DNA from 4 places in the Nocardioides epinepheli genome. Region 2 is predicted to be linked to each of the others. Evidence: riboswitches for the same ligand, from Rfam matches in the RefSeq annotation. Region 2 holds a riboswitch; each other region holds the start of a gene.

Region 1 (5,287 bases), on a different contig from region 2:
AGCACGACACCGGCGATGGTCACGTCCGGGTCGTAGGCGGCCAGCCCGGCGGCGATCGCCGCGGCCGTGCGGGACAGCCGGTCGATGTCGAGCACCGCCACGATCGGGGTGCGGGTCAGCGCCGCGACGTGGGCGGTGGAGGCGAAGCCGTCGGTGCCCAGGCGGCCGTCGTAGAGACCCATCACGCCTTCGATCACCGCGACGTCGGCGTCGCGGGCGCCGTGCAGGAGGAGCGGCACGATCTGCTCCTCCCCCACCAGGTGCGGGTCCAGGTTGCGTCCCGGGCGCCCCGTGGCGAGTGCGTGGTAGCCGGGGTCGATGTAGTCGGGTCCGACCTTGTGGCCACTGACGGCGTGGCCGGCCTCGCGCAGCGCCGCCATCAGGCCGGTCGCGACGGTGGTCTTGCCCTGGCCGGTGGCCGAGGCGGAGATCACGAGTCGTGGGAGGGCTACCACTCGATGCCCGCCTGCCCCTTCTGGCCGCGGTCCATCTGGTGCTTGACCTTGGTCATCTCGGTCACCAGGTCGGCCGCTTCGACGAGAGCGGGGTGGGCGCGGCGGCCGGTCACCGTCACGAACTGCCGCCCGGGGCGCTCGCGCAGGGTCGAGACGACGTCGTCGACGTCGACCCAGCCCCATTCCATCGGGTAGGTGAACTCGTCGAGCACGTAGAGGTCGTGGCGCTGTTGCGCGAGCCGGCGCTTGACCTCGGCCCAGCCCTCGGCGGCGTCGCGCGCGTGGTCCTCGACGCTTCCTCCCTTGCGCGACCACGACCAGCCGGCGCCCATCTTGTGCCACTCGACCGGGCCGCCCTCACCGGTCTCCTCGTGCAGTCGCCCGAGCCGCTCGAGAACGGTCTGCTCGCCGATGCGCCACTTGGCCGACTTCACGAACTGGAAGACCCCGACGTCCCAGCCCTGGTTCCAGGCCCGGATCGCGAGACCGAACGCGGCGCTCGACTTCCCCTTGCCGTCTCCGGTGTTGACCATCAGCAGTGGCAGGCGGCGGCGCTGCGCCGTGGTGAGACCGTCGTCGGGGACGACGGCGGGCTTGCCCTGTGGCATCAGGCCGCTCCCCTCTGGGTGCGGTCGCGCACCGTGCCGGCCAGCGCCTCGGCACTGACGTCGCCGACCGGGAGATGCTCGGCGCCCAGCAGCTCGGCGAGCCGGCGCGCGAGGCCCAGGCGCATCGGCCCGCTCTCGCCGTCGACGACCACGGTGGTGACGCCGAGACCGGCGAGGTGCTCGGCGGCCTGCTGGGACCGCGCGACGGCGTCCGCGCCACCGGTGGCGCGGCCGTCGGTGACCACGACCAGCAGCGGTCGCAGCCGGGGGTCGCGCAGTCGCTCGCGGGTCAGCACCCGGGCGGCCTCCAGGAGCCCTTCGGCCAGCGGCGTGCGTCCGCCGGCCGGGAGTTCGTCGAGCCGCGCGGCGGCGATGTCGACCGAGCGGGTGGGTGGCAGCGCGATCGCCGCCTCGGCCCCCCGGAAGGTGATCAGGCCGACCTTGTCGCGGCGGCGATAGGCATCGAGCAGCAGCGAGAGGATCGCGGTCTTGACCTCGGTCATCCGGCGACGCGCGGCCATCGAGCCCGAGGCGTCGACGCAGAACAGGACGAGGTTGGCCTCCCTGCCCTCGCGCACCGCGATCCGCAGGTCGGCACCGCGGACGTCGATCCGCCCCGTACGCGGACGGGACGGCTGCTGCGCGGCCGCTGCCTTCAGGGTCTCGACCAGGTCGAGCGAGCCGGACGAGCCCGGGCGGGCTCCCACGCGACGTCCGGTGGTGGCGACGGCGCGGCTGCGGCGCCCCGCATCGCCGGCGCCCAGGCCCCGCACGGTCAACAGGCGCGGCCGATACGGGGCCGCGGCGGCGACGGTCGAGGTGGGCGCCGATCCCCCGCCCGGCGGCGCCTGCCGCGGTTCCCCGGCGACGTCGGACGGCTCGTCGGAGCCCTCGGGAGGTGCGTCCGCCGTCGCGTCCCGCGCTGCGTCGCTCGTCGGGCCCTCGCCGTCGGGGCCCTCGCTGTCGGGGCCCGCCTGCTCCTCGGGACCCTGACCCTCCGGTGGCTCGGGCGGCAGCTCCTCGTCGCCGAGGACCCGGTCGAGCAGGTCCTCGTCGATCCCCGGTGCGTCGAACGGGTTGCGACGGCGGCGGTGCGGCAGCGCCAGCAGTGCGGCGCGGCGGATGTCGGCGCGGGTGACCTCGTCGCGGCCCTCCCAGGCGGCATGGGCGAGCGCCGCCCGCGCGGTCACGATGTCAGCGCGCAGTCCGTCGACCTCGAACGCGGCGCACACCTCGGCGATCTTGAGCAGCGCGGGCTCGGTGAGCCGGACCTTGCCCAGCCGCTCTCGTGACGACTCGATCCGGTCGGTGAGGGCGCGGTCGGCGTCGCGGTAGCCGGCGGCGAACGACACCGGGTCGGCGTCGTAGGCCATCCGTCGGCGGACCACCTCGACGCGCCGCGCCGGGTCCCGCGAGGCGGCGACCTCGACGGTGAGCCCGAACCGGTCGAGCAGTTGCGGGCGCAGCTCGCCCTCCTCGGGGTTCATGGTGCCGATCAGCACGAACCGGGCGGCGTGCTCGACCGAGACGCCGTCACGCTCCACCGTGGCGCGCCCCATCGCGGCCGCGTCGAGCAGCAGGTCGACCAGGTGGTCGTGGAGCAGGTTCACCTCGTCGACGTAGAGGATCCCCCGGTGGGCACGGGCCAGCAGCCCGGGCTCGTACTCGACTCTCCCGTGGGAGAGGGCACGCTCGAGGTGCAGCGAGCCCAGCACCCGGTCCTCGGTGGCCCCGACCGGGAGCTCGACCAGGCGCACCGGCCGGGTGCGCGTCTCAGCGTCGGAGCCGAAGGGGCCGTCCGGCGAGGAGGCGCCGGGGTCGGCGGGGTCGGTGGCGAACCGGTCGTCTGCGTACACCTCGATCGGCGGCAGCACGGCCGCCAGGCCACGAACGGTGGTCGACTTCGCCGTGCCCTTCTCACCGCGCACGAGGACCCCGCCGATCTCGGGCGAGATCGTGGTGAGGACCAACGCGAGGCCCATGTCGTCGAGTTCGTCGGCCGCGCAGCCGACGACTGCTGAAAAGGGGTACTGCTCCGGCATCTGAGGCTCCCGCTCGATTCGCCATGGATCATGGTCGGGCGCGAGGCCGGTCTTCGGACTTGTCGAGTCCGATGCTCGGAGCATCGGCTCGGTTCACCGCAGCGGGCCTGTGCCGGAGTCTCACCGGCTTCCCAGATTCTCCCCGCCGGTCGTTCGCACCGTTTCCGATGATCGGACCGTTGGGGCACCTCGTGCCTGTCGCCGGACACGATAGCGTCTGGCGGCGTGGTGATCGTGGTCGGCATCGGTGCGGACGGATTGGCCGGTCTCTCCGCGGCGGCTCGGGAACAGGTGCTGGCAGCTCCGGTCGTGATGGGCGGTCGACGTCACCTCGATCTGCTCCCCGACGTCCCCGGCCAGCACCGGGAGCCGTGGCCCTCGCCGATGCGCGAGGCGCTCCCCGCCCTGCTCGACGGTCTCGCCGACCGGCTCGGAGTTGGGCTCGACCGAGTGGTCGCGCTCGCCTCCGGCGACCCGCTGGTCTCCGGCGTCGGATCCACCCTGATCGAGCTCCTCGGGGCCGAGCGGGTGCAGATCGTGCCCGCCCTCTCCTCGGTGGCCCTGGCGCGAGCAGAGCTCGGGTGGCCGGCCGAGTCGTGCGCCGTCGTCACCGTGGTCGGACGGCGCGCGGAGCTAGTCCTGCGCGAGCTCGCGCCCGGGCGCCGGGTGCTCGTGCTCTCCGCCGACGAGAACACCCCTGCCGAGGTCGCCGGCCTGCTCACCCGGAGCGGGTACGGCGCGAGCACGATGCACGTGCTCGGCGACCTCGGGACGGCGGGCTTCTCCCGGGTCGACGGCACCGCCGGCGGCTGGGCCGCGACGTCGCCGCGGTTGAACGTCATCGGGGTGGAGCTCCTCGGACCCCCGGCCGGATCGTGGGTCGCCGGGCTCCCCGACGCCGCGTTCGAGCACGACGGCCAGCTCACCAAGCGCGACCTGCGGGCCTCGGCGCTCGCCCGGCTGGCCCCGGTGCCCGGCGCCCACCTGTGGGACGTCGGCGCCGGTGCCGGGTCGGTCGCGATCGAGTGGCTGCGCGCGCATCCGTCCTGCACCGCGACGGCGGTCGAGACGAACCCCGACCGGGCCGAGCGGATCTCGCGGAACGCCGCCGCCCTCGGCGTCCCGGTCCTCCAGGTCGTCAACGGCTGCGCACCCGCCGCCCTCGCCGGGCTGGCGGCCCCGGATGCGATCTTCGTCGGCGGAGGCGCGAGCGTCCCCGGCGTCCTCGAGGCCTGCCGGAGCGCGCTGCGGCCCGGCGGCCGGCTCGTCGTCCACGGCGTGACGCTGGAGACCGAGCAGCTGCTCGCCTCCGCGTACGCCGAGCACGGTGGCGAGCTCACCCGGATCGCCGTCGAGACCGCCGCCCCGATCGGCGGCTTCACCGGTTGGACGCCGGCGCGGGCCGTGACTCAGTGGGCCTTCCGCTCGCGCGAGGGGTCGTAGAGGTACGACTCGCCGCCCGGCCGCGGGTCGAGGGCGCGACCGACCAGGATCACCGCGGCCTGCCGGAGCCCGGCCTCCTCGACCCGGTCGGCGATGGTCGCGACCGTGCCGCGCAGGATGCGCTGGTCCGGCTGGCTCGCGCGGTAGACGACGACGACCGGGCACGCGGCGCCGTACTCCGGCTCGATCTCGCTCATCAGCCCACGGGTATGGGTGATCGCCAGGTGCAGCACCAAGGTCGCCCGCGTGCGCGCGAACGCGGTCAGCGACTCGGTGTCCGGCAGCGGCGTCGAGCGCGCCTGCGTGCGGGTCAGCACCACCGACTGGGCCAGCAGCGGGACGGTCAGCTCCCGGCCGACCTCGGCGGCCGCGGCGGCGTAGGCCGGAACGCCGGGCGTCACATCCCACGCCACGCCGGCGGCGTCGAGCCGGCGGGTCTGCTCGGCGAGCGCGGAGTAGACCGACGGGTCCCCGGAGACCAGCCGCACGACGTCGCGTGCGGAGACCAGCCGCTCCATGATCTGGTCCAGGTCGAGGTTCTGGGTGTCGACGAGCTCGGCGTCCGGGCTCACGTGGCCCAGCACCTCGGGGTCGAGATAGGTGCCCGGGTAGAGCACCACCTGCGCCTGGCCCAGCAGCCTGGTCGCGCGCACCGTGAGCAGGTCGGCCGCGCCCGGGCCGGCTCCGACGAAGTGGACGGTCACCAGTGGTCGCCGCCGTCCGCCACGAATCGGGGGGT
Region 2 (5,287 bases):
CGGTCCACGCCTTCTTGCACGTCGACCCCGAGGGTGCGCTCGCCGCCGCCGCGCGCTCCGACGAGCGCCGGGCCGAGGGCGCCACCGCGTCCGCGCTGGACGGGGTGCCGATCGCGGTCAAGGACGTGCTGGCCACCGAGGGTCTGCCGACCACCTGCGGATCGCGGATCCTCGAGGGCTGGATCCCGCCGTACGACGCCACCGTGGTCGCCAGGATCAAGGCCGCGGGCCTGCCGATCCTGGGCAAGACCAACATGGACGAGTTCGCGATGGGCTCCTCTACCGAGCACTCCGCCTACGGGCCGACCCACAACCCGTGGGACCTCGACCGGATCCCCGGCGGCTCCGGCGGTGGTTCGGCCGCGGCCGTCGCCGCCTTCGAGGCCCCGCTCGCGCTCGGCACCGACACCGGCGGCTCGATCCGCCAGCCGGGCGCCGTCACCGGCACGGTCGGCGTCAAGCCCACCTACGGCGCGGTCTCGCGCTACGGCCTGGTGGCGCTGGCCAACTCCCTCGACCAGGTCGGCCCCGTCACCCGCACCGTGCTGGACGCCGCGCTGCTCCAAGAGCTCGTCGGCGGCCACGACCCGCGGGACTCCACGTCGGTCGACCAGCCGGTCGGCGGGCTCGTCGAGGCCGCCCGCCGCGGCGCCGACGGCGACATGAGCGGCGTCCGCGTCGGGGTCATCACCGAGCTGGCCGGCGACGGCTGGCAGCCCGGCGTCATGGCCCGCTTCCGCGAGTCGCTCGACCTGCTCGTCGACGCCGGCGCCGAGGTCGTCGAGGTCTCGTGCCCGCACTTCGTGCACGCGCTGGCCGCCTACTACCTGATCCTCCCGGCCGAGGCGTCCTCCAACCTGGCCAAGTTCGACGCCATGCGCTACGGCCTGCGGGTGCTCCCCGAGGGCATCGACAGCCCGTCGGCGGAGGAGGTCATGCGCGCGACCCGCGACGCCGGATTCGGCGACGAGGTCAAGCGCCGCATCATCCTGGGCACCTACGCGCTCTCCAGCGGCTACTACGACGCCTACTACGGGCAGGCCGGCAAGGTGCGCACGCTGATCGCGCGCGACTTCGACGCCGCCTTCGAGGACGTCGACGTGCTGGCCTCCCCGACGGCGCCGACCACCGCGTTCCGGCTGGGGGAGAAGCTCGACGACCCGCTGGCGATGTACCTCAACGACCTCGCGACGATCCCGGCCAACCTCGCCGGCGTCCCCGGCATCTCGGTGCCCAGCGGCCTCGCCGACGAGGACCAGCTGCCCGCGGGCTTCCAGATCCTCGCCCCCGCGCTCGCCGACGAGCGGTGCTACCGGGTCGGCGCCGCGCTGGAGACGTTGCTGGAGAAGAAGTGGGGTGGGCCGATCCTCGACCGCGCCCCCGGCCTGGAAGGAGCGGCGCGATGAGCACCGACACCGACGTCACGCTGGTGCCCTTCGACGACGTCCTCGCCGCCTACGACCCGGCCCTGGGGCTCGAGGTGCACGTCGAGCTGAACACGAACACCAAGATGTTCTGCGGCTGCCCGGCCGTCTTCGGCGGCGACCCGAACACCCAGGTCTGCCCGACCTGCCTCGGCCTGCCCGGCGCGATGCCGGTGGTCAACGGCAAGGCCGTGGAGTCGGCGATCCGGATCGGCCTCGCGCTCAACTGCGAGATCGCGGAGTGGTGCCGCTTCGCCCGGAAGAACTACTTCTACCCGGACATGCCGAAGAACTTCCAGACCTCCCAGTACGACGAGCCGATCGCCTTCGACGGCTGGATGGACGTGAGCATCCCCGGCGACGACGGCGAGGTCGAGACCTTCCGCGTCGAGATCGAGCGCGCCCACATGGAGGAGGACACCGGCAAGTCGCTGCACGTCGGCGGCGCCACCGGCCGCATCCACGGCGCCGACTACTCCCTGGTCGACTACAACCGGGCCGGCATCCCCCTCATCGAGATCGTCACCAAGCCGATCGTCGGGGCGGGGGAGAAGGCCCCGCTGGTCGCCCGCGAGTACGTCAAGCAGCTGCGCGACCTGATCGTGGCGCTCGGCGTCTCCGAGGCCCGGATGGACCAGGGCAACCTGCGCGCCGACGTCAACCTCTCGCTCGCGCCCCGGGGCAGCGACGTGCTCGGCACCCGCACCGAGACCAAGAACGTCAACTCCTTCCGCTCGGTGGAGCGGGCGGTGCGCTACGAGATGGGCCGCCACGCCGCGGTGCTGAACGCCGGGGACTCGATCCTGCAGGAGACCCGTCACTGGCACGAGGACACCGGCATCACCACCAGCGGCCGGGAGAAGTCCGACGCCGAGGACTACCGCTACTTCCCCGAGCCCGACCTGGTGCCGGTGGCGCCGTCGCGCGAGTGGGTCGAGGAGCTGCGCGCCACCCTGCCGGAGAACCCGACCCAGAAGCGCGCCCGGCTCCAAGCAGAGTGGGGCTACACCGACCTGGAGATGCGCGACGTCGTCGCGGCCGGCGCGGTCGAGCCGATCGAGGCCACCGTCGCGGCCGGGACCACCCCGCAGGCCGCCCGCAAGTGGTGGCTGGCCGAGCTCGCCCGCCGCGCCAACGACGCCGGCGTCGAGCTCACCGAGGTCGGCGTCACGCCCCAGCAGGTCGCCGACGTCCAGGCGCTGGTCGAGGCCGGCACCATCAACGACAAGCTCGCCCGGCAGGTCTTCGACGGCCTGATCGCCGGCGAGGGCACCGCCGCCGAGATCGTGGAGGCCCGCGGGCTCGCGGTCGTCTCCGACGACGGCGCCCTCGGCGCCGCCGTCGACGCCGCCATCGAGGCCAACCCCGACGTCGCGGCCAAGATCCGCGACGGCAAGCACGCCGCCGCCGGAGCCCTGATCGGCGCGGTCATGAAGGAGATGCGCGGTCAGGCCGACGCCGCCCGGGTGCGCGAGCTGATCCTGGAGAAGCTCGCCTGACGTCGTCCGACGCGCTGACGACGCGACTTGTTACTGACCGTTCTTACCTCTGACCTGCGCTTGCAAGAGCAGGTCAGAGGTCACAACGGTCGGTAACAAGCCCGGCCCGCGAACGGCGAGTGGGCGCACCCGCGCGACGGGAGTAGGGTGCGGGCGTCCTACCAATCACCGTCCGTGGCGGGGGAAGCCGGTCGAAGTCCGGCGCTGACCCGCAACCGTAGGCAGGACCCGAGCGATCGGGCCTGCGAGCCGGAGCACCTGTCACGGGTCGCCTCACCGAATCGCTGTCGTGGAACACAGTGGGTGCACCCAGGAAGTCAGGCCTGGGGCCCGCTGGGCTTGCAGCGGGAAGGAAACCGCACATGTTGAACGGCTCGCTGCGACGCGGCGCCGCCCTGGTCACCACCGGGCTGGCCGGCGCCGCGCTCACCCTCGGCGGCCTCGTGGCCGTCGCCCCCTCCGCCTCGGCGGCCCCCGCCGACCCGGCCCCCGCGCAGCGCGGCGCCGCCTGGCTGGCCGGCGAGCCGGCCGGGGGACTCGTGTCCAGCCAGTACGGCGGCCCGGACGGCGGCCTGACGATCGACGTCGCCCTCGCGCTCGCCGCTGTCGGCGGGAACGGCCCCGCCGTCCAGTCGATCGCCGACGGCATGGCCGGCCTGGTCGACGCCGGCGGCTACGTCTCCGGCGAGGAGTACGGCGACGCCGGCAGCACGTACGCGGGAGCGGTCGCGAAGACCGTCGTCCTCGCCCAGGCCGCTCGCCGCGACATCAGCACCTACGGCGGCGAGGACTTCCTCGTCCGGCTGGAGCAGGTGACCAACGACGAGGGCCGGATCACCGACGTCTCCACCTACGGCGACTACGCCAACACCCTGGGCCAGTCCTTCGCCGCCCGCGCGCTCTACGACGGCGGCAGCGAGGAGCACACGATCGCGCGCGACTTCCTGCTCGCCCAGCAGTGCGAGGAGGGCTTCTTCCGTACCGACCTGGGCGCGACGATCGCGGCGGACTGCGACGCCGATCCGGCCGCCGCCCCGAGCACCGACACCACCGCGCTCGCCGTCCTCAACCTGCTCAGCCAGCGCACCAACGACACGGTGGCGCCGGCGCTCGAGCAGGCCTCGCGGTGGCTGCTTGCCGCCCAGCGGCCCGACGGCTCCTTCGGCAGCGACGCCGACATCCCGACCGGGAACGCCAACAGCACCGGTCTGGCCGGGTGGGCGCTCGGCGAGCTCGGCCACGCCGACGCCGCGGCCAAGGCGGCCGTGTGGCTGCGGGCCCGCCAGGTGGTGAACCCGGTCGGGCAGCGGGTCTACCTCCCCGACCTCGGTGGCGCCGTCGCCTACGACGCGGCCGACCTCACCCTCGCCCAGAGCGGCCCGATCGAGCCGGTCGACCGCGACCGGTACCGCCGCGCGAGCGTCCAGGCGGCCCCTGCGCTCCGCTACGCCCCCGACGGCGTCTCTCGGGTCGCCCAGGCGCCGACCCGGTTCCTGCGCGCCGGCAGCACCCAGCAGGTCACCGGCTCCGCCGCGCCCGGCGACGTCGTCGGCGTCCGGACGGCGAAGCCGACGGTCACCCACGCCGGCGCCACCGGCTCGTTCCGGGTGCGGATCACCCTGCCGTCGAAGACGGGCATGGTGCGCTACCAGGTCGCCGACAGCGACGGCGTCCTCGGGACCGTCACCTACCGCGTGCTCGGCAAGGCCACGGTCAAGGTCGTCGCACCCACGTCGGTCAAGCGCGGCACGCGCGTCGTGCTGAAGGCGCGCGGCCTCGTCAACGGCGAGCAGGCCACGTTCGTCGTGGGGGGCAAGAAGGTCGGGAAGGCCGTGGTCCGCAAGGGCGTCGCCAAGCTGCGGGTCAAGGTGAAGGCCAAGCCCGGCCGGGTGAAGGTCCGGGTCAACGGCGCCTTCGCGAACCTGCGGCACGGCGCCGCCACCGTCCGGGTCACCCGCTGATCATGACCTCGACTCAGCGCACGCCGGCTCGGCGCGTGCGGCTTCGCCGACTGCTGCTCGCCCCGGTCGCCGCCCTGCTGGTGGCGGCCGGGGCGAGCGCGCCGGCGGTCCTCGCTCCGGCTCCCGCGCAGGCGGCGGCCTGCACCGGCACGACGGGGGTCACCGTCGTCGTCGACTTCAACTCCCTCGGCGGCGGGGTGCAGGGCGCCTGCGTGAAGAGCGGCGGCAAGGCCGCCGGCCTGTTCAGCGACGCCGGCTTCACGCTCCGGTTCGCCTCGCGTCAGCCGGGATTCGTCTGCCGGGTATCCGACAAACCGGCCTCCGACGAGTGTGTCAACACCGCTCCGGCCAGCGCCTACTGGTCGCTGTGGTGGTCCGACGGCAAGAGCGGGAAGTGGACCTA
Region 3 (5,287 bases), on a different contig from region 2:
ACCGGGGACGGCGTTGCCGACCCCACCCCACACCTGTGCCGCGCGCAGGATGGAGAGCACCAGGTTCACCCGCGCCTCGCCCGTGGGTGCGGCGCCGAGGACGTGCAGTCCGTCGCGGATCTGGGCGTCCTTGATCTCGCAGAGCCAGCCGTCGACGTGGAGCAGGAAGTCGTCGAACTCCTCGTCCCCGGGGCGCTCCTCGAGGCCGAGGTCGCGGTGCAGCTGTGCGGCGTGCATGAGCTGCCAGATCTCGCCGCGGATGGCCGGCAGCTTGGCCGGGTCCATCGCGGAGATCTTGTCGTACTCCTCGAGCAGCCCCTCGAGCCGGGCGATGTCGCCGTAGGACTCCGCGCGCGCCATCGGCGGCACCAGGTGGTCGACGATCGTGGCGTGGGCTCGTCGCTTGGCCTGAGCGCCCTCGCCGGGGTCGTTGACCAGGAACGGGTAGATCAGCGGCATGCTGCCGATCGCCGCGTCCGGACCGCAGGAGGCCGACAGTGCGGCGTTCTTGCCGGGAAGCCACTCCATCGAGCCGTGCTTGCCGAGGTGGACGACGGCGTCGGCGCCGAATCCGTGCTCCAGCCAGCGGTAGGCGCCGAGGTAGTGGTGGCTCGGCGGGAGGTCGGGGTCGTGATAGATCGCGACCGGGTTCTCCCCGAAGCCGCGTGGCGGCTGGATGAGCAGGACGACGTTGCCCGCGCGCAGCGTGGCAAGCACCAGCTCGCCCTGGTCGTTGACGAACAGCGATCCGGGGGAGGGGCCCCACTTCTGGACCATCGACTCGCGCAGGTCGTCGGGCAGGTCGGCCGTCCACGCGTCGTAGTCGGCCTGGCTGATGCGCACGTGCGCGTCACTGAGCTGGGCCGAGGTCAGCCACTCCTCGTCCTGACCGCCGGCGGCGATCAGGGCGTGGATCAGCGCATCGCCGGCGGCGGTGTCGTCGTCGAGGTCGAGCAGCGGCAGCACGACATTGTCCGCGCCCAGGTCGTAGCCGCTGTCCCGCAGACGGCGCAGCATCTGGATGGCGGAGACCGGGGTGTCCAGGCCCACGGCGTTGCCGATCCGCGCGTGCTTGGTGGGGTACGCCGAGAGCACCAGCGCCAGTCGCTTCTCGGCGTTCGGGAGGTGTCGCAGACGGGCGTGGTTGACAGCGATACGAGCCACGCGTGAGCAGCGCTCGGCGTCGGCGACGTACGCCGGCAGGCCGGCCGGATCGTCCGAGTCGATCTCCTTGAAGGAGAACGGCGCGGTGCTGATCCGCCCGTCGAACTCCGGGATCGCGATCTGGCCGGCATAGTCGAGCGGGCTGACGCCGTCGTCGGAGGCCTCCCACTCCGCTCGGCTGTTGGTTAGGCACAGCCCCTGCAGCACCGGAATGTCCAGGGCGGCCATCCGCTCGACGTCCCAGGCCTCGTCGTCACCACCGGCACTCGCCGCCGCGGGCACGGAGCCGCCGGCGGCGAGCACGGTCACGATCACGGCGTCCAGGGTGCCGAGCGCGGCGTACAGGTCGTCGGGTGCCGAGCGCAGCGAGCCGGCGAAGATCGGCACACCCACTGCTGCGCCGGTGTCGTCGATGGCCTCGCACAGCGCCCGGGCGAACCCGTTGTTGCCGCTGACCTCGTGCGCGCGGTAGTAGAGGACGCCGACCCGCGGCCGGTCGGTGGGCCGCTCGGCCATGCCCCAGGCGGGGACCTCCGCGGGCGGTTCGAAGCCCTCGCCGGTGAGCAGCACGGTGTCGGAGAGGAATGCGTGCAGCTGGCCGAGGTTCTCGGGCCCGCCCTCGGCGAGGTAGCGATGGGCCTCGGCGGCGACGCCGATCGGCACGGTGGACAGCTCCATCAGCTCCGCGCTCGGCTGCTGCTCGCCGCCGAGTACCACCACCGGCCGGTCTCCGACGAACAGCGCCTCGCGCCACGGGTCCAGGTCGTGCGGCGAGCCCAGGAGACGCACGACCACCAGGTCGACGTCCTCGAGCACCGGCAGCGAGCGCGCCGGATTCGCCCACACCCAGTCGGCACCGCTGGCCCGCGCGGACAGCAGGTCGGTGTCGGACGTCGACAGCAACGCGATACGGACAGACGGCTCGGCCATCGCCGGGTTCCTCCTCCGGGGTTCTCGCCCCGTCGATCGGTCGGAATGCCGGTGGTCAGTGTCTGGCTGGTCGTCGAGCGACATCACAGTGGCGGAACCGCCCCGGAATCACACCGGGTTCCTGCTCCACAGGCGAGGCCGAGCCTACGGGACGATGCGTCGGTGGAGCCATCGGGTCCACCTCGTCCGCCACGGTCGGTGAGGTCTGCGGCGATCCGTTCGACGTCGCGATGAAGGGCGGCGAGCTGTTGGTGAGCAGCCGCCGAGGGGCTCGAGCGGGGGACCACGACGTGTAGCTGCAGTGCCCTGTCACCGGCCCGGCCCCCGCCCGAGCCGGTGACCACGGCAGCCGTGGCGGGTCAGTCCTCCAGGCGCTGGGCGACGTCGACCACGCGGGTGACGAGGTGATCGAGCGCGGCGTTCGCGGTCTCGTCCACGCCGTCGCCTCCGGTGACCACGCCGACGCCGTACGGGTTGCCGTCGGCGAACTTGATCTGGTCGGTGTAGCCGGGCGGCACGATGATGCCGCCGAAGTGGCAGAACGTGGTCAGCATCGCGAGCAGGGTCGTCTCCTGCCCGCCGTGCCTGGTCTGGCTGGAGGTGAACGCGGCGTACACCTTGTCGGCGAGCCTGCCCTCCTGCCACAGCGGGCCGAGGGTGTCGATGAACGACTGGAGCTGGCTGGTGACGTGGCCGTAGCGGGTGCCGGAGCCCATGATCACGGCGTCGGCCCAGTCGATGTCCTCGGGCTCGGCGACCGGCTGGCCGCCGACGGAGGCGGCGTGCGCGGCCCAGCCCTCGACGCTCTGGACGACCTCGTCCGGTGCGGTCTCCCGGACCCGGCGCAGGCGCACCTCGGCGCCCTTGGCCTCGGCGGTCGCGGCCATCCGCGACGCCATCGCGTGGGCCGTGCCGTAGCTGGAGTAGTAGATGATTGAAAGTTTGGTCATGTGGCCACCGTAGTGGGGGGCCGCGAGAGCCGCCCGCCGAGCGGCGTGAGGTGTGGGAAGTCAGTCGGTGGGGTCGAGCGGCACCGTGAGCCGGAGCAGCAGCGCGGCAGCGACGTAGCGCATGCGACCGATGGGGGTCCGCGGGTCGTAGCCGAGCTCGCGGGTCAGTGCGTCGTGGCGGGCCTGGATGCTGGAGTGGTGCATGCCGAGGCGGGTCGACGCGGCACGCATGCTCTCGCACTCGACGAGCGCGAGGAGCACTTCGCGGGCGCGGTCGTCGAGTTGCGCGAGCGCGGTGACGTCGGGGTGAGGGGCTTCGGGGTCATAGGAGAGGGCGAGCCCGAGCATGGCTCCGAGGGTGGTCGAGTCGACGACCGGATCGGCCCTGCTGGTGAGGCGCTGGGCCACCACCGCGCCCTCCCAGGACTCGGGCGCGCGGTCGGCGCGGGTCCAGGTGCCGAGCCCGGCGCGGGCCCCGACGGGTGTCTGTCCGGTGAGGTCGAGGGTGGCTCGCAGCATGCCGTAGCGGGTCGCCACGACGGTCGACGCAGCTCCCTCGATCCGGTCCTCGAGCCGGGTGGCGATCACCCGGATCTGGGCCCCGGGATTGATGCGGAGGCGCGCCAGGGCCGCCGTTCGCTCGCCGTGGGGCGTCGCGTGGTCCAGCACCAGATCGAGGCTGCCGTCACGTCCGCGTTTCGCCTCCAGCAGCTCGACGGCGAGTGCGAGGCGCTCGACGACCATCTCGTCGTTGGCGTGGAGGGTTCCGTCTCGCTCGAGCCACACCCGCGAGTGTGCGCCGGAGCGCTCGGGTGAGCGGCAGGTGCCCGCGGTGGTCTCGCACCTCTTGCCGGACGGGTCGAACCTGCTTACTCGGCCACGGCGCTCGGCCCCGGCCACCGTGCCGCTCAGGGCCGCTGCTGCCCGGAGCAGGGCGTCGAGCCCGACGCCTGCGGCCACGAGCGCATCGAAGTAGGTGACGACCTTCAGGGCCTCGCTTGCTTCGGGATCCAGGGCGGTGAGCCGCCCGAGGAGTTCCTGCATGTGCGCTCCAGCGTCGGGTTGTCCAGCCTAACGCTCCGGCGTCGACCGGCGAGCGCGTGGCTCAGGTAGCGAGGTGTCGCGTGACCCAGCTGTCCCGAGCGGCGATCGCCGCCTGGGAGACCGCAGTGTGCGGGGCGAGCAGGTCGAAGCCATGGAAGCCTCCGGCCCAGACATGCAACTCGCACTGCACGCCGGCCGCCCAGAGACCTGAGGCGTAGCCGACCGCCTCGTCGCGGAAGAGCTCGGCGGATCCGCAGTCGATGAACGCAGGTGGCAGTCCCGTCAGGTCCGTCTCCCGCGCGGGTGCCGCGTAGGGGGACACGGTCCCGGTCCCGCGGCGTTCGCCCAGCAGCGCCTGCCAGCCCACCCGGTTGTGGGCGCGCACCCAGGTGCCGGTGTCGTACTGCTCCGTCGACACGCTCTGGTCCCGGTCGTCCAGCATCGGACAGAGCAGCAGCTGCCCGGCGAGTGGCGGTCCGCCGCGGTCCCGCGCCAGCAGAGCGATGCCCGCGGCGAGTCCGCCGCCGGCACTGGCGCCGGCCACGACGATCCGATCGGGGTCGAGGCCCAGTTGCCTGGCGTTGGCAGCGATCCAGAGCAGGCCGGCGTAGCAGTCCTCGACCGGGTAGGGGTCCGGGAACTCCGGCGCCAGGCGATATTCCACGCTGACCAGCACCGCGTCGTGCTCGACGATCCACGGGAGCATCGGCGCAAGTCCGAGCAGGCGGTCACCGGCGATCATTCCGCCTCCGTGGAGGTGGTAGATGGCGGGGCCGCTGCCGATGTGGTCTGCTCGGGCGAGCACCGTCATGAGCATGTCGTCGCCCAGGAACCCCGGGACGGCGAGGTCGCGACGGGTCACGCCATGCTCGCCCAACAGCTGCTCCGTCAGCGGCATCGGGTTCACCGCCTGGGCCCGGAACGATCGAATCGTCTCCGGGGTGAGGTCAGGGAGCTGGTCGCCCAGCACCGCGAGAACCGCACTCAACTCGGGATCGAAGGGTGGCCGCGGGCGGCTGCTGGTCATCGCGTGCTCCTCACCTCGGCCGGCCTCTCCCCATGCTCTCGCGGATCAGTCGCTCAGCAGGCGCGCAACCCAGTCGCGGCGCGCCGCGACCATCCGCTTGGCGAGGACCGTGTCCGGCGCCGCCAGGTCGAAGCCGTGCCATCCGCCCGGCCAGACGTGCAGCTCGCACTGG
Region 4 (5,287 bases), on a different contig from region 2:
ACGACCCGCACACCGAGCTGCGGGCCTTCGTGGAGTCCTACCTGCCCACCGATGAGGTCACCGTGCAGGCGTGGCACGTGTGGGCCGAGCTGTGGGTGGAGGGCCTGCACGACCCCGACCTCGCAGCGCTCAACGAACGGGTCTACGGCGAGTGGCGCGAGCTCGTGCGGCGGATCATCGCCGACGGGCAGGAGGCCGGGCAGTTCCGCGAGGGCGACGCGACGATGTTCGCCAACGGGCTGATCGGGCTGATCGACGGGCTCAGCGTGCAGGTGCTGCTGAAGTCGAAGGAGATGGACGTCTCTCGGATGCGCGAGGTCTGTGACCAGTGGCTCGCGAGCCTCGACGTCGAGCAGTAGCGCTGGGTCGGGCTACGAGCCGAGTCGAGCTCGGCGGAGGAGGACCGCCCGCTCGCCGGCGTTCTGGGTGAGCGCGGCCGCCTCGGCGAACGCCGCGGCCGCCTCGGCGGCGCGGCCCGCGCGTGCGAGGAGGTCCCCGCGCACGCTGGGGCGAAGGTGCGAGCCGGCCAGGGCGTTCACGGGAAGGGCATCGAGGACCGCCAACCCGGCATCGGGTCCGAAGGCGCGACCGTGCGCGACCGCCCGGTTGACCTCGACGATGGGTCCCGGTGCGGCCGCGGCGAGGGCGTCGTACAGGCCCGCGATGCGCCGCCAGTCGGTCTGGTGCGCCGTGGGCGCCCGGACGTGCTCGGCGGCGATCATCGCCTGGAGGAAGTAGCGCCCGACCGGGGTGCCGCGGGCGGCGAGCCGCTCGGCCCGGGCGCGCGCGGCGAGACCGCTCTCGATCAGGCCCCGGTCCCAGGCGTCGCGGTCCTGGTCCTCGAGCAGGACCGGCCCGCCCGAGGCGTCCAGACGTGCGGCACTGCGTGAGTGCTGGAGCTCGAGCAGGGCTTGCAGGCCGTGCACCTCGGGCTCGTCCGGAACGAGAGCCGAGAGCATCCGCGCCAACCGGATGGCCTCCACGCTCAGCTCCGGCCGCATCCAGTCCGCACCCGAGGTCGCGGTGTAGCCCTCGTTGAAGATCAGGTAGACCACGCCCATCACGTCGTCGAGCCGGGCGAGTCGATCGGCCCCGGTGGGCAGGTCGAACTCGGCGCCGCCGTGCGCCAGGGTGCGCTTGGCGCGCGAGATCCGCTGCCCCATCGCGGACTCGGCGACCAGGAAGCCGCGGGCGATCTCGGCGGTGGTCAGTCCGCCGACGAGCCGCAGGGTGAGCGCCGCACGCGACTCGGGCGTCAGCGAGGGGTGGCAGGTCAAGAAGATCAGCCGGAGGGCGTCGTCCTCGATGAGGTCCACCTGCTCGGAGAGGTCGCCCATGGGATCCTCCTCGCTCAGGCCGTGGCCGATCTCCGCGGTCTTGCGGCGCAATGTTTGGTTGCGCCGGAACTGGTCGACGGCGCGCCGCCTGGCCGTCGTCATGAGCCAGGCCGCGGGGTTGTCGGGGACGCCGGCGTCCGGCCACTGCTCGAGCGCGGCCACCAGCGCGTCCTGGGCGAGGTCCTCGGCGAGCTCGAGGTCGCGGGTCATCCGGACGAGCGCGCCGATCAAGCGGGCCGACTCGGCCCGCCAGGCCGCGACGATCGCCTCGCGCGCGCCGTCGTCGCTCGCTCCGGGCACGCGGTGACACTAGCGCCGCGTGCCCGGTCGCCGCATCAGTCGCCGGGCGCCTCCGGACCCTCGGAGATCTGCCGCAGCGTGGAGATGACGGTGACCTCGGGCCAGTGCTCGGCGTGCAGCTCTGCGAACACCTTCAGGTCCGCGATCGCCTCCTCCACGGTGTCGTACTGCATCAGCGACCAGCCACCGACGACCTCCTTGGCCTCGGCGTACGGGCCGTCGACCCGGCTGACCTCGCCGTCGCGCACGACGTAGTTGACGGCGTCCTCGGTGCCGTACAGGCCGCCGCCGTCGAGGAAGATCCCCTTGGCCGCCCGCTCACCGATGTGGGCGTCCATCGCCTCGAACAGCGACTGCGGCGGCGTCCCGATGTTCTCTTCCATCCTCACGAAACCCATGAAACGCGGCATCGCGCTCTCCTCACGTGTGTGTGGCACACCGCGGGTCGGTGGCCGATTCATCCAGACGTCGAACAGCCTCCTGCGTCTTCGACATCGCTTCCACACAAAATCGGAAAAGTCTGCCGGGGAGTCCTCCAGGACGCCCGACGTCCTGGTTCACCCCTAGGTTGTCACCATGCCCGACCTCACCATCAGGCCGCTCACGCCCGAGACCTTCGACGACTTCGCCGGGATCCTCGAGCGCAACAAGGGCATGTTCGCCAGCTGCTGGTGCACCCACTTCCACCCCGACTGCGCCGAGCGCGGCCAGAGCGCAGAAGGGAACCGGGCCCTGAAGAAACGGCTGGTCGAGGAGGGCATCGCCCACGCCGCCCTGGTCTTCGACGGCGACCGCGCCGTGGCCTGGGCGGAGTACGGCACGCCCGAGGAGCTGCCCGGCATCCACCACCGCAAGGAGTACCTCGCCACGGCCGAGCGGCTGCCCGACTACCGGGTCACCTGCATCCTGGTCGAGCGCACCTACCGCGGCCAGGGCCTCGCGGCGCTCGCCCTGCGTGGCGCGGTCGACCTGATCGCCCGGGCCGGCGGGGGAGTGGTGGAGGGTTACCCGCACGACACCGGCGGCGTCCGCAAGAAGAACTCCTCCTTCCTCTACAACGGCACCCGCGCGATGTACGAGCGCGAGGGCTTCACCTATGACCGCCCCAAGGGCCTGGGCAACTGCGTGATGGTGCGCGAGGTCGCCGCCGCACGGTGAGCACGCAAGGCGCGGGGCGATCTGGCCAGCTCAGACGCGCGCCGGAGCCCGCGATGGTGGCCCGCCCGGGCGCGGTAGTCTGTCGGCGCCAGTCGTGCTCCACCTCGTGGAGTCAGGGAACCCGGTGCGAATCCGGGACTGACGCGCAGCGGTGAGGGTGACGGGCGAGGCAACATGCCACTGGGGTCACCACCCTGGGAAGGTGTCTCGCTCCGGTCGATCCCGAGTCCGAAGACCTGCTGGCACTGGCGAGGACCGTCGCCAGGTCGTACGTGGACTCCGCGACAGGGTCCCTGACCAGACAGGCCCAGCACGTGTCAGCCCACCGCACCCGCACCGACCGGTGTCCCGGCGTCCTGCGCCCCTGGGAGGCCGCCGACGGCCTACTCGTCCGGCTCCGGCTGATCGGCGGCCGGGTCTCCTCGACGTCGCTGAGGCTGCTGAGCGAGGCGGCCGAGGCCTACGGCGACGGCCGCGTCCACGTCACATCGCGGGCTAACCTCCAGGTCCGCGGCCTCCCCGGCACCGACGGCCGGCTCGACGACGCCGCGGTCCGGGCGATCGAGGAGACCGGACTGCTTCCGGCCCCCACCCACGACCTGGTCCGCAACGTCATGGTGTCGCCGCAGACCGGACTCGCCGGCGGGCGCGCCGACCTGCGACCGGTCGCCGAGGAGCTAGACCGCCGGATCCGCGCCTCCGCCGAGCTCGCCACGCTCCCAGGGCGCTTCCTGTTCGTCCTCGACGACGGCCGCGGCGACCTGATGGAGCGCACCTGCGACCTGGGCGTCGTCGCGCTCGACGCCGACGTCGTCGCGCTGCGGGTCGGGACACACTGGGCAGGCGTCGTGCCATGCCGCGACGCCGCGGCCAGGCTGGCCGGACTCGCCGACCTGTTCCTGACGGTCCGGGGGAGCGGACGAGCGGCCCGGTGGCACGTCGCCGATCTCGACCGGCCGCTGGTGACACCGACCGCGGCTGACCCCCGGGTGCCGGAGCCGGCTCCACCGCTTCCGTACGGCCAGGTGCCCGGCGGCCGGCACGTTCCGGTCCCCGAGGGCGGCCTGGACCGCGACGCCGTGCTCGCACTCGGCGCCGAGGCCGACCAGCTCGTCGTGACGCCCTGGCGCGGCGTCCTCGTCCCGGGAGTAGGAACACATGGCTGAGCCGCGTCGGCCCGCACGGCACTACGAGTACGTCGACAGCGGGCCCGAGATCTACCTCGACTCCTTCGCCACCATCAGGCGCGAGGCCGACCTCGCCGCGATGCCACCGGACGCGGAGAAGCTGGCCGTGCGGATGATCCACGGCAGCGGCCAGGTGGACCTGGCTGCAGACCTCCTGGTCCACCCACGCCTGGTCGCCGCCGCGCGAGACGCGCTGGAGGCCGGGGCCCCGATCCTGTGCGATGCCACGATGGTCGCCACCGGGATCACCCGCAGCCGGCTCCCGCGCGACAACGACGTGGTGTGCCTGCTCAACGACGAGCGGGTGCCCGGCCTGGCGCGGACCTGGGGGACCACGCGCACGGCGGCCGCGGTGTCGTTGTGGGAGCCGCACCTCGACGGAGCCGTGGTGGCCATCGGCAACGCGCCGACCGCGCTCTTCCACCTGCTCGAGACGATCCTCGACGGCGGCCCGCGCCCGGCCGCGATCGTCGGCTGCCCGGTGGGCTTCATCGGCGCTGCGGAGTCGAAGCAGGCCCTGGTCGAGCTCGGAGCCGCGCACGCCATCGACCTCCCCTACGTCACCGTCCGCGGCCGGCGGGGCGGCTCGGCCATGACCTCCTCGGCCCTCAACGCACTGGCTCAGGAGGCGGAATGACCGGGCACTTCCACGGCGTCGGCGTCGGCCCCGGCGACCCGGAGCTGATCACGCGCAAGGCGGCACGTCTCATCGCGCAGGCCGACGTGATCGCCTACCACGCCGGCGTCGGCAAGAGCTCCAACGCGCGGCGCATCGCGGCCGAGCTCTTCCCTGCCGGGGTGATCGAGGAGCAGCTGACCTACCCGGTCACCACCGGCTCGACCGACCATCCGGGTGGGTACGCCGGAGCCCTGGCCGACTTCTACGAGGAGTCGGCGGCGAGGCTGGCCGGCCACCTGGACGCCGGGCGCGACGTCGTCCTGCTGTCCGAGGGCGACCCGCTCTTCTACGGCTCCTACATGTACATGCACGACCGTCTGGCACAGCGGTACCCGACCGAGATCGTGCCGGGGGTGCCCGCGTTCCTGGCTGCCACCGCAGCCGTCGCCAGTCCGCTGGTCCGCCAGACCGACGTGCTGACCGTGCTGCCCGGCACGCTTCCCGAGCCCGAGCTGGCCCGGCGCCTGGCGGGCACCGACGGGGCGGTGATCATGAAGCTGGGGCGCACCTTCCCCGCGGTGCGTCGCGCTCTGGAGGCGGCCGGGCGGCTCGACGACGCCCTGTACGTCGAGCGGGCGACCACGCCGGAGCAGCGGTGGCTGCCGGTCGCCGACGTCGAGGCCGAG

The links. Region 2 has a riboswitch for cobalamin ahead of WMR31_RS14925 (prenyltransferase/squalene oxidase repeat-containing protein). Riboswitches for the same ligand answer to the same signal wherever they lie in the genome.
Region 1: another riboswitch for cobalamin. It lies ahead of WMR31_RS07435 (VWA domain-containing protein); the one in region 2 lies ahead of WMR31_RS14925 (prenyltransferase/squalene oxidase repeat-containing protein).
Region 3: another riboswitch for cobalamin. It lies ahead of cobN (cobaltochelatase subunit CobN); the one in region 2 lies ahead of WMR31_RS14925 (prenyltransferase/squalene oxidase repeat-containing protein).
Region 4: another riboswitch for cobalamin. It lies ahead of WMR31_RS07410 (ferredoxin-like domain-containing protein); the one in region 2 lies ahead of WMR31_RS14925 (prenyltransferase/squalene oxidase repeat-containing protein).

The regions. Positions count from the first base shown of each region.
Region 1 covers NZ_JBBMMC010000004.1:166,061-171,347, reverse strand. Annotated here, with positions in the region: gene cobBC (bifunctional hydrogenobyrinic acid a,c-diamide synthase/histidinol phosphate aminotransferase CobBC) at 1-434, opposite strand, end outside; gene cobO (cob(I)yrinic acid a,c-diamide adenosyltransferase) at 449-1,063, opposite strand; gene WMR31_RS07435 (VWA domain-containing protein) at 1,063-3,105, opposite strand; cobalamin riboswitch at 3,133-3,281, opposite strand; gene cbiE (precorrin-6y C5,15-methyltransferase (decarboxylating) subunit CbiE) at 3,331-4,548, shown strand; gene WMR31_RS07425 (cobalt-precorrin-4/precorrin-4 C(11)-methyltransferase) at 4,515-5,252, opposite strand; gene WMR31_RS07420 (precorrin-2 C(20)-methyltransferase) at 5,249-5,287, opposite strand, start outside.
Region 2 covers NZ_JBBMMC010000010.1:130,332-135,618, forward strand. Annotated here, with positions in the region: gene gatA (Asp-tRNA(Asn)/Glu-tRNA(Gln) amidotransferase subunit GatA) at 1-1,406, shown strand, start outside; gene gatB (Asp-tRNA(Asn)/Glu-tRNA(Gln) amidotransferase subunit GatB) at 1,403-2,923, shown strand; cobalamin riboswitch at 3,082-3,203, shown strand; gene WMR31_RS14925 (prenyltransferase/squalene oxidase repeat-containing protein) at 3,286-4,884, shown strand; gene WMR31_RS14930 (PT domain-containing protein) at 4,887-5,287, shown strand, end outside.
Region 3 covers NZ_JBBMMC010000004.1:181,304-186,590, forward strand. Annotated here, with positions in the region: gene cobN (cobaltochelatase subunit CobN) at 1-2,094, opposite strand, end outside; cobalamin riboswitch at 2,131-2,257, opposite strand; gene wrbA (NAD(P)H:quinone oxidoreductase) at 2,454-3,044, opposite strand; gene WMR31_RS07505 (hypothetical protein) at 3,105-4,088, opposite strand; gene WMR31_RS07510 (alpha/beta hydrolase) at 4,150-5,115, opposite strand; gene WMR31_RS07515 (alpha/beta hydrolase) at 5,161-5,287, opposite strand, start outside.
Region 4 covers NZ_JBBMMC010000004.1:159,964-165,250, forward strand. Annotated here, with positions in the region: gene WMR31_RS07390 (TetR/AcrR family transcriptional regulator) at 1-359, shown strand, start outside; gene WMR31_RS07395 (RNA polymerase sigma factor) at 372-1,637, opposite strand; gene WMR31_RS07400 (YciI family protein) at 1,673-2,020, opposite strand; gene WMR31_RS07405 (GNAT family N-acetyltransferase) at 2,214-2,795, shown strand; cobalamin riboswitch at 2,868-3,053, shown strand; gene WMR31_RS07410 (ferredoxin-like domain-containing protein) at 3,110-3,961, shown strand; gene WMR31_RS07415 (precorrin-8X methylmutase) at 3,954-4,619, shown strand; gene WMR31_RS07420 (precorrin-2 C(20)-methyltransferase) at 4,616-5,287, shown strand, end outside.